Regions from separate parts of the Wenzhouxiangella sp. XN201 genome, predicted to be linked through region 1. Evidence: predicted binding sites of a transcription regulator. Region 1 holds the regulator's gene; the other holds the start of a gene.

Region 1 (7,300 bases):
CGGCATATTCAGGTGAATGATCAGGCGCAGGTATTTGCTGGCCTTGATTGCCGCATCGCCGAACATGCGCCGGATGTTGAGAATACCCAGGCCGCGGACTTCCAGGCATTCCTTGAGCACCGGCGGGCAGGAACCTTCGACGATGTCGGGCGTGAGCTGTGTGAACTCGGGCGCGTCATCGGCGATCAGGCGATGGCCGCGAGTCAGGAGTTCGAGTGCCAGCTCACTCTTGCCGGTGCCGGACTCGCCAGTGATCAAAACGCCGATGGTGAAAATCTCCATGAACACGCCGTGCAGGGTCTCCCGCGACGCCAGGCGGCGTGAGATCTGGTATTCAAGGAAATTGACCAGTTCCCAATCGTTCTGACTGGAGGTCAGGACCGGGGTGTCGGTCTCGCGCGCCTGTTTGAGCAGATCGTCGGCCACTTCCAGGCTGTTGGCGACGATAATCGCCGCTGGACGGGCGTCCATGATGCGCGCCAGGGTTTCCCAGCGGGTGCGCGCATCGAGGCCTTCGAGCCAGTCGTATTCCTCGCGCCCGATGACCTGGATGCGGGTCGAATGAATGAGATTGAGAAATCCGACCAGAGAGGGCCGCGAGTGGAAGCCGGTCGGCTCGAGTTCGCGCCGGACTGCTTCCGACTTGCCGTTGACCCAGTGCAGGTCGAGGCGGTCGGAAAACTGCTCGTAGAGCTCTGCCGGCGTGACGCGCTGACTCATTGCGCCGCGGTTTCGGCCGGGTTTTCCGACAGCAGACGCAGCAGCTCGTCGGCGTCGTCGATCTGGCGCAGGGCATCGCGCTGGACTTGCCGTCCGAGCCGGTCAGCCATCTCGGCCAGCAGCTTCAGGTGCGAGTCGGTGCACTGACCGGGTACGGCCAGTGCGAAGAACAGGTCGACTTTCTCGTGGTCGGGGGCATCGAAGTCGATCGGCCGTTTGAGCCGGATCATCGCCCCGGCAACGGCCTCCTGGTTGTCGACCCGGCCGTGCGGGATGGCCACGCCGTGGCCCAGCCCGGTCGAGCCCAGCCGCTCGCGCTGACACAGGCTGTCGAAGATTTCGCGAGCGTTTGCACTGCCGGACGCGTTGGCCAACAGTTCGGCCGCCTTCTCCAGCAACGTCTTCTTGCTCGATACCGAAACATTGATCGCGATGCGATCGTTCGCGAGCACGTCCACTAGCTGCATCGGTTCAGACCCCTTCCTGGTCGGGTTGCCCGCTAGCCGGCCTCGGCCGGCCTCGTGGCGCGGTGATCGGTGACCTTGTCCTTGTGCCGGCGGACCTGGCGATCGAGTTTGTCGATGAGGGCGTCGATGGCCGCATACATGTCTTCTGCCGCAGCGTCGGCATGGATTGGATTGGTCCGGCCACCAACGCTGATCGTGCCTTCGGCGGTATGCACGAGTTTTTCGAGGTGAAGCACGAAGTGTGCTGAAATCAGGTGGTCGAAGTGGCGTTCCAGGCGTTCGGTCTTCTCGGCCACGTAGGCCCGCAGGGCCTGGGTGATTTCAACATTCTGTCCGCTGACTTCGAGTTGCATCGACTTGCTCCTTGTTTCAAGAGTCCATGTTAATACAGTCGGCGATTGCGGTCAGCCTGCATGCAGGCGTGCCGCCCGCCGACGCTGGGCGGAGCCCGGTATCCCGAGCTGTTCGCGGTACTTGGCGACCGTTCGCCGCGCCAGCTTGATGCCGGATTCGGCGAGGTGGTCGGCCAATGCCTGGTCGGACAACGGCTGGCCGGGAAGTTCCTCACTGATCAGCTTGCGCACGCGGGCCTTGACCGCGGTGGCGGCCACCTGTTGGCCGTCGCTGGTGTCGATGCCGACCGAGAAAAAGAACTTGAGTTCGAAGGTACCGCGCGGCGTATGGGCATATTTCTGGGTCGTGGCGCGTGACACCGTCGATTCGTGGACACCGACCGCTTCAGCCACCTCCCGCTGCAGTAGCGGTTTGAGTCCGGTTTCGCCCTCGCGAAAAAACTCCTGCTGGTGTTCGACGATCGCGCGAGTCACCGCCAGCAGGGTCTGATTGCGCATCTCCAGGCCGCTGATCAGCCAGCGGGCTTCCTGCAGCCGGTCGTTGAGATACTTCTTGTCCTGGCCTTTGGCCTGGCGAGCCATGCGCACGTAGAGATCATTCAATCGCAGGCCCGGGTCATTGTCCGGATTGAGGGTCACGCGCCAGCCGTCTTCGGCCGGGTGGACGTAGACATCGGGCACCAGGTAGTTCTCGTCGTCGCTGCCGAAGCGCGAGCAAGGGTGCGGGTTGCAGCGCCGGATGACATCGAGGGCGGCGTGAATCTCGGCCTCGCCGACGCCGGTGGTTTGCACCAGGCGCTTGATGTCCTGCCGCCCCAGCGTCTCCAGGTGGTGTTCGACCAGGTGACAGGCCAGGCCCAGTGCATGCGTGTTCGAGGGCATGGCCCGCAACTGCACCAGCAGGCTTTCACCCACGCTCCGGCTGGCGACACCAATCGGTTCGAAGTGCTGGATGCGTTCCAGCACCGCGGCCACTTCCTCGATGCTGACCAGGTACTCCGGCGCCAGCGAGGCGCGCAGCGTGGCCAGGTCGTCCTGCAGGTAGCCCTCTTCGTCGAGCGCGTAGATGATGGCACGGGCTATGGCCTCGTCGGTTTCGCTGAAACCCGACAGGTTGACCTGCCAGAGCAGGTGCTGCTGCAGCGATTCGTCGGCACGGTCGCTGATGAATTCGTCGTAGTTGGGCGCCGGGCCGGAAGTGATCGAATAGCCGTCCGGCAGGTCGTCGAAGCCGTAGTCCTCTTCGTAGTCGACCTCGCTGTCGAAGTCGCTCTCGTCGCCGGTTTCGCCCGTATCCTCGCCCGTATCCTCGGTCCGTTCCAGCAGCGGGTTGGTATTGAGTGCTTCGCGAACTGTTTGCCGCAGTTCGATGCGGTTGAGTTGCAACAATGCGATGGCTTGACGCAGCTGGGGTGCCAGCTTGAGCTTCTGGCCCAGCTTGAGCTGGAGACGGGCACCCTGTTTCATGGCTTCGATTCTACTCGCACGGCAAGTATCGGGCCAGTTGCATCGCCGTATTTCCGGCCTTCATACCTGGAAACACGGCAGGCACGGAGAACACTGAAGTGCATTGCGCTCGGGTTTCGAATTGAGCTGCTTCGTGTCCGTGAATTCCGTGTCTTCCGTGGTTTCCAAACGGGTTTGAGCTACAGTCGGAATTCGCGTCCCAGGTAGACATCGCGGACGTTGTCGTCGGCCATCACCTCGGCGGGGCTGCCGTGGATGAGCAGGCGGCCCTCGCTGATGATGTAGGCGCGGTCGCAGATGCCGAGGGTCTCGCGCACGTTGTGGTCGGTGATCAGGATGCCGATATCGCGCTCGGTGAGATGGCGCACGATCTGCTGTATCTCGCCGACCGAAATCGGATCGACGCCGGCAAAGGGTTCGTCGAGCAGCATGTAGGAGGGGTTGGTCGCCAGCGCGCGGGCAATTTCGACACGGCGCCGTTCACCGCCCGACAGGCTGATCCCGGACTGGTCCGAGAGGTGGGCGATGCCGAACTCTTCCATCAGCCGTTCGAGCTCCTGCCGCCGGCCGTTGCGGTCGAGGTCCTGGCGCAATTCGAGCACGGCCATGATGTTTTCAGCCACCGAAAGCCGGCGGAAAATCGAGGCTTCCTGCGGCAGGTAGCCCAGTCCGAAGCGGGCACGCTGATTCATGCTGGTGCGGGTGATGTCGCGGTCGTCGAGAACGATGCGGCCACCGTCGGCGGCGACCAGGCCGACGACCATGTAGAAGCAGGTGGTCTTGCCGGCGCCGTTGGGCCCGAGCAGGCCGACGACCTCGCCGGTGTCGACCTGCAGGGACATGCCATGGACCACGGCGCGCCCGCGGTAGCGCTTGGCCAGTTGCTCGGCGATCAGCACGGCTCAGTCCGGCTCCGGCGGGTCTTCGTCGTCTTCCCCGATGGCTTCGGGCTCGACGGTCATCTGAATGCCGCCGCGACCCTCGGTTTTCTGGGTGTCGAGGTTGTAGACCAACTCGCTGCCGGAAAAGGTGCCGCGCGGCTCTTCGATATAGGCGTTGCCGATCAGGGTGACGGTGCGTGCGAGCAGATCGTAAACGACCTGGTCGGCATGGCCGGTGGTTTCCGTGCCGTCTTCGGTCAGGGCCTGCCAGCGGACCGGTTCGCCGAACAACTCGACGCGTTGCAGGCCGTTGTCGCCACGATAGCTGAAGCCTTCGTCGGCCGTGACTTCCAAGCTGCCGCGGGTGATGCGCACGTTGTCGCGCAGGTGAGTGGCTCCGCGCTCGTGGTCGTAGGTGGCGTCTTCCGCGTCGATGCTGATGCGACCCTCGAACTGGGCTTCAGCCGCCGTTGCCACCATCATCGCCAGCATCATCGGCAGCCATATCGTCGCTCGTATCCGGCTCAAATTCGCCTTGTACACCATCGGTCAGTTCCAGAAGATTGTTGTCCAGCTCGATCTTGAGACCGCCCGATTGCAGAATCGATCCAGCCTGCGTGATTTCAACGGGGGTATCGGCGGAAAGTATACGCGTGCGGCGATCGTAGCGCAGGCGCTCGGTGCGGACCCTGAGCTCGCCGTGCCTGGCGCGGTGGATGAGCTCGATGTCGCCTTCGAGAATCAGTACTTCCTGATCGCGCAGCACACGGGCATTGGCGGCGCTGCCGCGCCAGTCCGCGCCCTCGGGCTCGATGTGAAACTCAGGGGCTTCTACCCGCGCCACGCGTTCGGCCCAGACATGCTCCAGACGCGGTCCCGCCAGCACCAGCTCGACCCGGTTGTCGGCATCGCGAAAACGCGCCGAGAATTCGGTCAGGGTGTAGTCGAAGCGCGTGTCGGGGACGCTGGTCGGTGGGGTGGCGCTGCGGTCGGTCGGCATCAGCCAGCGAATGCCCAGTGCCAGGATCAGCGCCAGGCAGGCGGTGAGCACGATCCGCCAGGTCACACGAAGCGACCCTGCCAGGCCTCCAGCAGGCCATGCCCCTGGAGGATGAGTTCGCAGACCTCGCGCACGGCGCCGTGGCCGCCGGGCCGGGTGGTGATGAAATCCGCCCGCTGACGTAGCCACAGGCTGGCGTCGGCGGGCGCACACTTGAGGCCGCACGCGCGCATCGCCGGCCAATCGACCAGGTCATCGCCGGTGTAGGCCAGATCGCCGCCATGAAGTCCGGTGCGCTCGAGTAATTCGTCCAGTGCCCGGGCCTTGTCCTCGCGGCCCTGGATGACGTGGGTCAGGCCCAGTTCATCAGCGCGGCGGTCGACGATGGCCGACTGCCGCGCAGTGATGATGGCCACTTCGATGTCGTTGCTGATCAGGCCCTTGATGCCGAGCCCGTCGCGGGTGTGGAAGGTCTTGAACTCACGGCCGTCGTCGGTATAGCCGATGCGGCCGTCGGTCATCACCCCGTCGACGTCGAATACCGCCAGGCGGACTTTGCCGGCGCGTTCAAGCAGGTCATCGCCAATGCTCATACGACCCCCGCCTGGAGCAGATCCTGGAAGTTGAGTGCCCCGACCAGGCGCCCGCCGTTGCCGGTGACGAGCACGCCCTGAATACGATGGTTCTGCATGATCTCGACCGCGGCGGCGGCCAGCTCATCCTGCCCGATGGTGCGCGGATCGGCGGTCATGATGCGCTCGACCGGCGTGTGGCGGATATCGGCCAGCTCGTCGACGTGACGACGCAGGTCACCATCGGTGACGATGCCGACCAGCTGATCGTCCGTGTCGAGCACGGCGCACAGGCCCAGCCTGCCTCGCGTCATCTGCATGATGCACTCGGCGATGCTCTCGCCGCTGTGGATGGTGGGCAGGTCATCACCACTGTGCATCAGGTCGGAAATCCTCAGCAGCAGCCGGCGGCCCAGGCTGCCGGCCGGGTGCGAGCGGGCGAAATCATCGGCCGTGAAGCCGCGAGCATCGAGCAATGCGATCGCCAGGGCATCGCCGAGGGCAAGCTGGACCGAGGTCGAGGCGGTCGGTGCCAGGCCGAGCGGGCAGGCTTCCCGATCGACGCTCGTGTCGAGATGCACGTCGCTGTGCTGAGCCAGGGTTGAATCCGGATTGCCGGTCATTGCGATCAGGCCGACGCCCAGGCGCTTGAGACCGGGGAGCAGGCGCAGCAATTCTTCGGTCTCACCCGAGTTGGACAGGGCCAGCACGAGGTTGTGCTCGCCAATCATGCCCAGGTCGCCGTGGCTGGCCTCGGCCGGATGGACGAAGAAGGCCGGCGTGCCTGTCGAGGCCAGCGTCGCGGCCAGCTTGTGGCCGATGTGACCGGACTTGCCCATGCCGGTGACCACCAGGTGGGAGCGGCATTCCAGGATCAAGCGGCAGGCCGAGACGAATTCCTCGCCGATGCGATCGCTCATCGCCCGGATGGCGGTTGCCTCCGTGTCGAGTACCTCGGTGGCCGTGTCGAGCAGGCGCCGTGCGTTGATCTTCATGGCCCTGATTCTAATCGACTATCGAGCGAGCAGGGCCTGCCACACGACCAAAGCCTGATAGCCGAGATAGCTGGCGAACAGTAAGGCGGCCGCGGGGCGATTGATCCGGCCGTGACCGATACGGCGCCAGGCCAGCAAGAGCAACAGGACCGAAATGGCGAACATCGCCAACATGTCGCGGTGCAGCAGCGCCGGCTCGATGGCCATCGGCTGAATGACTGCGGCGAGGCCCAGGACGCCCAGCAGATTGAACATATTGGAGCCGAGGATATTGCCGATGACCAAGTCATCCTCGCGCCGGTAGGCCGAAGCAGCGGCCGCTGCCAGCTCCGGCAAGCTGGTCCCGAGAGCGACCACCGTCAGTCCAATCACCGCATCGGAAACGCCGACAACCATGGCCAGCGTGACCGCGCCCTTGACCAGGACCTGGGCACTGAGCGGAAGCAGCACCAGGCCGACGATGGTCCACAGGATGGCCGAGCGCATCGGCAGTTTCTCGGGTACTTCCCCGGTCAGTGCCACTGCGACCGGATCGCGGCCGCCGCTCCTGATTCCCAGCAGGATCATCGCGCCGATCAGCAGCCCGAAGCCGGCCAGCAGGATGACGCCGTCGAAACGGCTGAAATGCAGATTCAGCATCAGGATCAGCGTCAGCACCATGATGACGGCCAGCACCGGCACCTCGCGTTTGATCGTGGCCGATTCCACCCGCAGCGGGTAGATCATGGCCGTCAGCCCGAGGATCAGGCCGATGTTGGCGATGTTCGATCCGAGGGCATTGCCGATTGCCAGCGACGGGTTGCCCTGCAGCGAGGCGATCGCCGAGACGATCATTTCCGGGGCCG
Region 2 (7,300 bases), on a different contig from region 1:
CCGGTAATCTGGGCGCCTGCCTGCGTACCGCTGCCGCGGCCGGTGTGACGGCGGTGATCATCCCGAAGGACAAGGCGGCCGGCCTGACGCCGGCAGCGCGCCGGGCGGCGGCGGGTGCGGCCGAACGGGTCGAGTTGGTCGTGGTGACCAACCTGGCGCGCAGTCTGCGCCTGCTGGCCGATCAGGGGATCTGGCGCGTCGGCCTGGCGGCCGGTAGCGGTCGCAGCCTTTTCGATGGCCATCTGTCCGGTGCGCTGGCACTGGTGCTCGGCAGCGAGGAGAAGGGTCTCAGGCGGCTGACGCGCGAGCACTGTGATGAACTGGTCGAGATTCCGATGCCCGGCGCGATCGAAAGTCTCAATGTTTCGGTCGCGGCCGGCGTTGCCCTGTTTGCCGCGCTGCACAGGAGGCGTTCATGAAAGCGGTCAACGGATTCCGGGTCGATCTGCCCGACTGGGTAACCGAGTTCTCGGCGAAATTGCCGGTGTGCCTGCCGACAGCGCGTGAGCGCATGGCCGCGGCGGTCAGCCTGTCGGAACAGAATGTACGGCACGATACCGGTGGTCCCTTCGGTGCCCTGGTTGTGGTGGCGGCGACCGGCGAGGTGGTATCGCTTGGCGTCAACCGGGTTGAGCCACAGCTGTGTTCGGCCGCACATGCCGAGATCGTCGCACTCAGCCTGGCGCAGCGCCGAATGGGTTCCTGGAGCCTGGCCGACACGCGGCTGGGTCCGCTGCAGCTGGTCAGTTCCTGTGAACCCTGCGCGATGTGCCTGGGTGCGATTCCCTGGTCGGGTGTCCATTCGGTGCTGTGCGGTGCGATCAAGGCCGATGCAGAGGCGGCCGGTTTCGACGAGGGGGTGCGCCCGGCGCAGTGGGTCGAAGCGCTCGAGCGGCGCGGCATCGAGGTCCGGACCGGCATCCTGCGGGAACCGGCAGCGCGGGTGCTGGAGCGTTACGCCAGCGGTGGAAGGACCATCTACAATCCTTGAGGCAGGGACCAGGGACTAGGGATAAGAAAAAGCCGGGGCGGTGGACCGCCCCGGCTTTCTTCTTATGCAGGTCTCGGCGGGGCCGAGACATTCGCCTCAGGCGAATTACTGCTGGAGCATTTCGGTCAGCTTCTGCTGCAGCTCCGGATCATTCTGGATCGACATCGCGATCTGGTTGAAGGACTCGACGTCCAGGCCGGCTTCTTCGACCGCGGCCGTCATTTCCTCGTTGGCTTCCAGCTGCAGCTCGTTGGCCTTCTCGGGATCGTCGACTTCCTGCAGGCGTGCGGAAAAGTCCTGCTGGATGCTGGCGATCTCGACCTGGGCCTCGGCAAACTGCTCGAGCTGCTGGTCGCTGACATCAATCGTTTCAGGCTGTGCCTGCTGTTGCCCTTGCTGGGCCATGGCGGCCATGCCGAACAGCAGTGCAACGGTAACGGTAAACAGTTTGAGGGTATTGCGAAGCGTCATGTCTTGACTCCTTGAACTTGGTTGTGTGTTTTGCTTGCGGTTTCATAATTGCAACTCGCATGCCAGCCGTTTCAGGCACCAGAAAACAACGGGTTGGAGTGGGCCGCCTACGCGCATCGCCTTTTTGATGTGTCATAATGGCGCATGTGACAGTACTGACACCGCTCCGAAGTTTGCGCCTGCAGCTCGTGCTGCTGCTTGTGTTGCCGCTGGCCTTGTTCGGCACGCTGGTGGTCTGGGCAACCTATGAGGCGGTCGAGACCCTGGTCGAACGCCGCCTGGAAAAGGAAATCGAACTGGTGGCGCGCGCCCTGCGAGTACCCGTGGAGCAGGCGTTACAGGCGGGTGACCTGAAAAGTGTCGAACAGACCCTCGACGCGGTCTTCGAGATCGGCCGCGTATACGGCGCGTACGTCTACGATGCCGGTGGCCGACGCATTGCCGTGGCCGGCGAGGCCCGGCCCGGACCTCGCGAGCAGGTCGAAGCCGCCGAGCTGGTCCAGATCGGTGAAGAGATGGGCCGCTACGCCGAGTTGGCCGGGGAAGATGTTTTTTCCTATTTCGTGCCGCTCAACGATCCCGCCGGGCGCATCGCCGGGTTGTTGCAGGTGGTGCGGCTTGAAAGCGAGATCGCCCGGCGCCTCGACGAAATCAAGACGCAGAGCTGGCTGGCCTGGGGTGGCGTGATGATCGTGATGCTGGTTATCGTGCTCATCGGTCATCGCCTGGCGGTGGGGCGTCATGTCGACCGCCTGGTCGAGGACATGGCGCGGATCGAGGCCGGCGAGCGCGAGCACCGGGCCAATCCCGGCGGTCCGGTCGAGTTTTCCGGGGTGGCGGCCGCGCTCAATCGCATGCTCGATGGTCTCGACCGCATGGCCCGCGAGCTGGCCGAGCAGCGGCGTGAGCGGCGGAGCATGGAGCGGCGGATGCTGGCCCAGGAAGGGCTGGCTCGTCTGGGCCAGTTTTCCTCCGGCGTTGCGCACGAGCTGGGCGCGCCGCTGACCGTCATCGACGGCGATACGCGCCGGCTGCAGCGGGAAGCGTCGCTCTCGCCGGATGCACAGCGTCGCCTCGACCGCATTCGGCGCCAGGTCCATCGCACGCGCGAGCTCATCAATCAGTTGATGGAGTTTGCACGCAGCGACCGCAGCGAGCCCGAAGCGGTTGACCTGGGGCGCTTGCTGCAGCGCGTTCTTGCCGGGCTCCGCCCGGAATGCGAAAGTCGCGGCATCACACTCGAAGGGCCTTCGGAAGAGGGCGGCTGGCTGGTCGAGGGCTGGTCGCCGCGCCTGGAGCATGCCCTGCTGAATCTGGCACGCAATGCCGTTCAAGCGGCGGAACACCGGGTCCGGGTCAGCGTTCGAGATTCCAGCCGCTCGGTCACGATCAGTTTTGAGGATGACGGTCCCGGCATTCCGGTCGGACAGCGCGAACAGATCTTCGAGCCTTTCCACACGGCCGGGAAGGGGCGACAGGGCACGGGCCTGGGCCTGGCCATCGTGCGTGGCGTGGCCGAGGAGCATGCTGCCCGCATCGACGTGCTGAGCAGCGATGAGCTGGGCGGCAGTCGTTTCGAGCTGGAAATTCCGAGGCAGGTGACATGAGCCGATCTGCGCGCATCCTCGTCGTGGAAGATGACCACACCCTGGCCGAGTTGCTGGTCGAGGAACTCGAGGCCGAGGGCTGGGCGGTCGATGCGCAAGACAGCGCGGAACAGGCCCTGGCGATCGTCGACGAATTCGAGCCCGATCTGGTCGTCAGCGATCTGCAGCTGCCGGGCATGGACGGGCTGGGCCTGCTGGCGGCATTGCGCAAGAGGCATGCGCCGCCGGCGGTACTGATGATCAGCGCCTACGGCACCGTGGAGCGGGCGGTAGCCGCGCTGCAGGCCGGCGCCGAGAATTTCCTGACCAAGCCGCTGGATATGGATCACTTCGTCCTCAGCGTCCGGCGCCTGGTCGACAATCGCCGCCTGCACGAGGAAGTTCGCCGCTTCCGCGAGCTGCTCGACAGCCCCTCGTTTCACGGCATGCAGGGATCGAGCCGCGTGATGCGCATTCTCTACGATCGGGTGCGACAGGTGGCGAAGGCAGATGGTGCCGTCCTGGTAACGGGTGAATCGGGAACCGGCAAGGACCTGGTCGCGCGTGCGATTCACGCCGAGAGCGGGCGCAGCGAAGCACCGTTCCTGGCCGTCAATTGTGCCGGCATCCCGGCCGATCTGATGGAGTCGGAGTTCTTCGGACATGCCGAGGGCGCGTTCTCCGGCGCCGACCGGGCGCGCGGCGGCCTGTTCCGCGAGGCTGACGGCGGCACCCTGTTTCTCGACGAAATCGGCGAGATGCCGCTTTCGCTGCAGGCCAAGCTGCTGCGCGCGCTGCAGGACGGTCGCATCCGCCCGGTGGGGGCCGATCGCGAGCATCAGGTCGATGTCCGCCTGGTCGCCGCCACCAACAAGGATCTGTCCGAGGAAGTGCGTTCCGGCGAATTTCGCGAGGATCTCTACTACCGGCTGGAAGCCTTCCAGCTCGAGATCCCGCCCCTGCGTGATCGGGGCGAGGACCTGGAAATGCTGGCGATGCAGTTCGTCGCGCGCCATGCTGTTGCCCGCCAGCGGCCGGCCCGATCGATCAGTCACGAGGCCCTGAGCCTGATCCGGGCCTATCCCTGGCCGGGTAATGTGCGCGAGCTGAGCAACGCCATGGAGCGCGCGGTGACCTTCTGCGAGGACGAGGTGGTGGGACCGGACCACTTGCCCGAGCGCGTGCGTCAACCGCGGCATGACACAGACAGTGCCGATACGGCCGATCCGCTGGAGTCGCTGCTTCAGGAAGGTGAGATGCTGCCAAGCCTGGACGAGCTTCGCGCGCGTTATGTGCGCTACGTGCTCGATCGAGTCGACGGTAACAAGCGCCGTGCCGCGGCGTTGCTCGGGGTCGGGCGTCGGACCCTGTATCGCTGGCTTGATAATGCTTGAGCGGGCGTGGTTAAGCCGCGGTTGAACTATGGGTGGGAGTATGGAATCCGAGTACAAGGGGCCCATGCAGGAAACCTCAAAGGAGAGACCCTCATGCAGTGGACAAATCGATTCTCGAAATTGTCGATCATCATCGCGGTATTGGTTCTGGCCGCGTGCGCCACGACCACTGATCCGTATACCGGAGAAGAGCGCGGCACCCGCACCTCGCAGGGGGCTGCCATCGGTGCCGGTGTCGGCGCGGTCCTGGGTGCGATTTCCGGCGGTGACCGACTCAAGAGAGCGGCTATCGGCGCCGGTGTGGGCGCAATCAGCGGGGCGGCCATCGGCAACTACATGGACCGCCAGGAAGCTGAATTGCGAGAGCAGTTGCGCGGTACCGGTGTGAGCGTGACACGCCGCGGCGACGAGATCATTCTCAACATGCCCGGCAACGTCACCTTCGATTTCGACAGCGCCAGTCTGAAGTCGGATTTCTACGAGGTGCTCAATTCAGTCGCCCTGGTGCTCGACGAGTATGAAAGCACAGTGCTGGTCATCGATGGCCATACCGATTCGACCGGATCGCGCAGTTACAACATGGAGCTTTCACGGCGTCGGGCCGAGGCAGTGGGTCGCTACCTCCAGTCCCAGGATATCGATCCGGTGCGGATGGCCACTTACGGCTACGGGCCCGATCACCCGGTCGCATCCAATGACACCGATGCGGGGCGGGCGGCCAACCGGCGGGTGGAGTTGACCCTGATGCCGCTTACTGAATAGTGATTGCCGGCCTGGCGGCGCGCTCAGTCGCCGCCGGTCGCCGGCTCGAGGACCAGTTCCACGGCCCGTGCAGGCAACCCGACGTCTTCGCGCAGGACGCGATGGTCGGCCGCCGGCAGTTCTTCGAACTGCCGCTGGCGAACCCGTGCCGGCAGGAATACCGGCCCGAAGCGGACCCGTTTGAGGCGCGCCACTTGCGCGCCCACGGCCTCCCACAGGCGCCGCACCTCGCGCTGACGGCCCTCCATCAGGGCCACCGTGTACCAGCTGTGGCCACCGGTCACTTCGCCGGCCACGACGTCGCTGAAACGCGCCGGCCCGTCGTCGAGTTCGACGCCTTCCAGCAGGCGCCGGATCTGCGCGTCGTCGACCGAGCCGCGGATCCGGCACAGGTATTCGCGATCGACCTGGCCGCTCGGATGCATCATGCGGTGAGCCAGTTCGCCGTCGGTGGTCAGGATCAGCAAGCCGGCCGTGTTGATATCGAGCCGGCCGACCGCGATCCAGCGACCGCTGTCGAGCTTTGGGAGCCGGTCGAAGACGGTCCGCCGACCTTCGGGGTCGCTGCGGGTGGTGATCTCGCCCTCGGGCTTGTGGTAGATCAGGGTGCGGTGATCGGTCGGCTGCGTCGCGATGCGCCAGCGCCGGCCATCGAGTTCGACCAGGCTGCCTTCGCCGACGGTCGTGCCCAGTTCGGCCACCGTGCCGTCAACGCGGATCTCGCCGGCTTCGATGCGCGCTTCGAGTTTGCGCCGTGAGCCGAGCCCGGCCCGGGCCAGCACTTTCTGCAGTCGCTCGCTGGCGCTGGTTTCAGCCGGCTGAGCGCTCGTTGTCGGTTTCGGGCGCCGCTTCGGCGTCTTCTTCCGACTGCCCTTCGGACGAGCCTTCCCCGGCGATGCCTTCGCTGCCTTGCGCTGCGTCGGTCCGGTCCGGCTCGCTGCCGTCACTTTCGCGGGCTTCCTCGCCGGTCTGCGCGTGGTCTTCTTCTTTCTCGTCGGCTTGTTCATGATCGTCATCCTCCGCGCTGGACGAGACCGGTCCGGAATCCGGGGCCTGCAGTTCCAGTTCAGGTTCGAGCGTGTCGATGTCCTTGATCTCGGCCAGGGTCGGCAATTCGTCCAGCGACTTGAGATCGAAGTAATCGAGAAAGGTGCGGGTCGTGCCCAGCAGTTCCGGACGACCGGGCACATCGCGATGGCCGACCACCTTGATCCAATCGCGCTCCTGCATGGTGCGCAGGATGTTGGAACTGACCGAGACGCCGCGGATTTGCTCGATCTCACCGCGCGTAATCGGCTGGCGGTAGGCGATGATGGCCAGGGTCTCGAGCAGTGCGCGCGAGTAGCGGGGCGGCTTTTCCGCCCATAGCTGGGAAATGACGGGCATCAGGTCGCTGCGGATCTGCAGCCGGTAACCGCTCCCGACTTCCTTCAGTTCCACGGCACGTTCTTCCAGTTCGGCGTCGAGCGCGGCGAGTGCTTCGCGTAGCTTGCCGTGGCCGGGCTGTTCCTCGGCCGGGAACAGGCCGTTGAGCTGGTTGAGGCTCAGCGGATTGCCGGCGGCCAGCAAGGCGCCTTCGACGATACGTTTGAGAGTGTTGATTTCCATTGCGTTATCTTCGCGCTCAGGCCTGGGACGGGGCACGGACGTAGATGTTGCCGAACAATTCCTGCTGGACCAGGTCGATGAGGTGCTCGCGCAGCAATTCGAGCATGGCCAGGAAGGTCACGACGGCCCCCATGCGGCCTTCCTCGAGGTCGAAACAGCGGTCGAACTCCACGTACTGGTCGCTGGAGACCAGGCTGATGATACGGGACATGCGTTCGCGTACCGAAAGCGGTTCGGCCTGGATGTGGTGCTGGGCGAACATTTCGGCGCGGGCCATCACGTCCTTCAGCGCCAGCAGCACTTCGCGCAGGTCGACTTCGGGTGGAACGCGCACCTGGCCATGATCCTCGACCTCGGCCGCGGCCACCGCCACATCGCGTTCCAGCCTGGGCAGGCCGTCGAGATCCTCGGCCGCCTGCTTGAAGCGTTCGTATTCCTGCAGTCGCCGTATCAGCTCAGCGCGCGGGTCTGCTTCCTCGTCCTCCTCG

What was found. Region 1 encodes sigma-54, which starts transcription at its own class of promoters, with help from an activator protein. Its sites were predicted from a motif close to TGGCANGNTNCNTGCTT; they were not measured.
Region 2: G4Y73_RS06715 (DUF4168 domain-containing protein) is a predicted target of sigma-54. The motif match lies at 1,511-1,527, and genes of this name have one in related genera.

Annotation. Positions count from the first base shown of each region.
Region 1 is NZ_JAAIVI010000020.1:330,639-337,938, forward strand. Features, by position in the region: gene hprK (HPr(Ser) kinase/phosphatase) at 1-720, opposite strand, end outside; gene G4Y73_RS10930 (PTS sugar transporter subunit IIA) at 717-1,187, opposite strand; gene raiA (ribosome-associated translation inhibitor RaiA) at 1,220-1,540, opposite strand; gene G4Y73_RS10940 (RNA polymerase factor sigma-54) at 1,592-3,007, opposite strand; gene lptB (LPS export ABC transporter ATP-binding protein) at 3,187-3,906, opposite strand; gene lptA (lipopolysaccharide transport periplasmic protein LptA) at 3,910-4,383, opposite strand; gene lptC (LPS export ABC transporter periplasmic protein LptC) at 4,349-4,954, opposite strand; gene G4Y73_RS10960 (phenylphosphate carboxylase subunit delta) at 4,951-5,481, opposite strand; gene G4Y73_RS10965 (KpsF/GutQ family sugar-phosphate isomerase) at 5,478-6,455, opposite strand; gene G4Y73_RS10970 (calcium/sodium antiporter) at 6,474-7,300, opposite strand, start outside.
Region 2 is NZ_JAAIVI010000017.1:1,383,032-1,390,331, forward strand. Features, by position in the region: gene rlmB (23S rRNA (guanosine(2251)-2'-O)-methyltransferase RlmB) at 1-419, shown strand, start outside; gene G4Y73_RS06710 (nucleoside deaminase) at 416-991, shown strand; gene G4Y73_RS06715 (DUF4168 domain-containing protein) at 1,097-1,462, opposite strand; gene G4Y73_RS06720 (ATP-binding protein) at 1,600-3,069, shown strand; gene G4Y73_RS06725 (sigma-54 dependent transcriptional regulator) at 3,066-4,442, shown strand; gene G4Y73_RS06730 (OmpA family protein) at 4,536-5,204, shown strand; gene G4Y73_RS06735 (pseudouridine synthase) at 5,228-5,995, opposite strand; gene scpB (SMC-Scp complex subunit ScpB) at 6,015-6,812, opposite strand; gene G4Y73_RS06745 (ScpA family protein) at 6,829-7,300, opposite strand, start outside.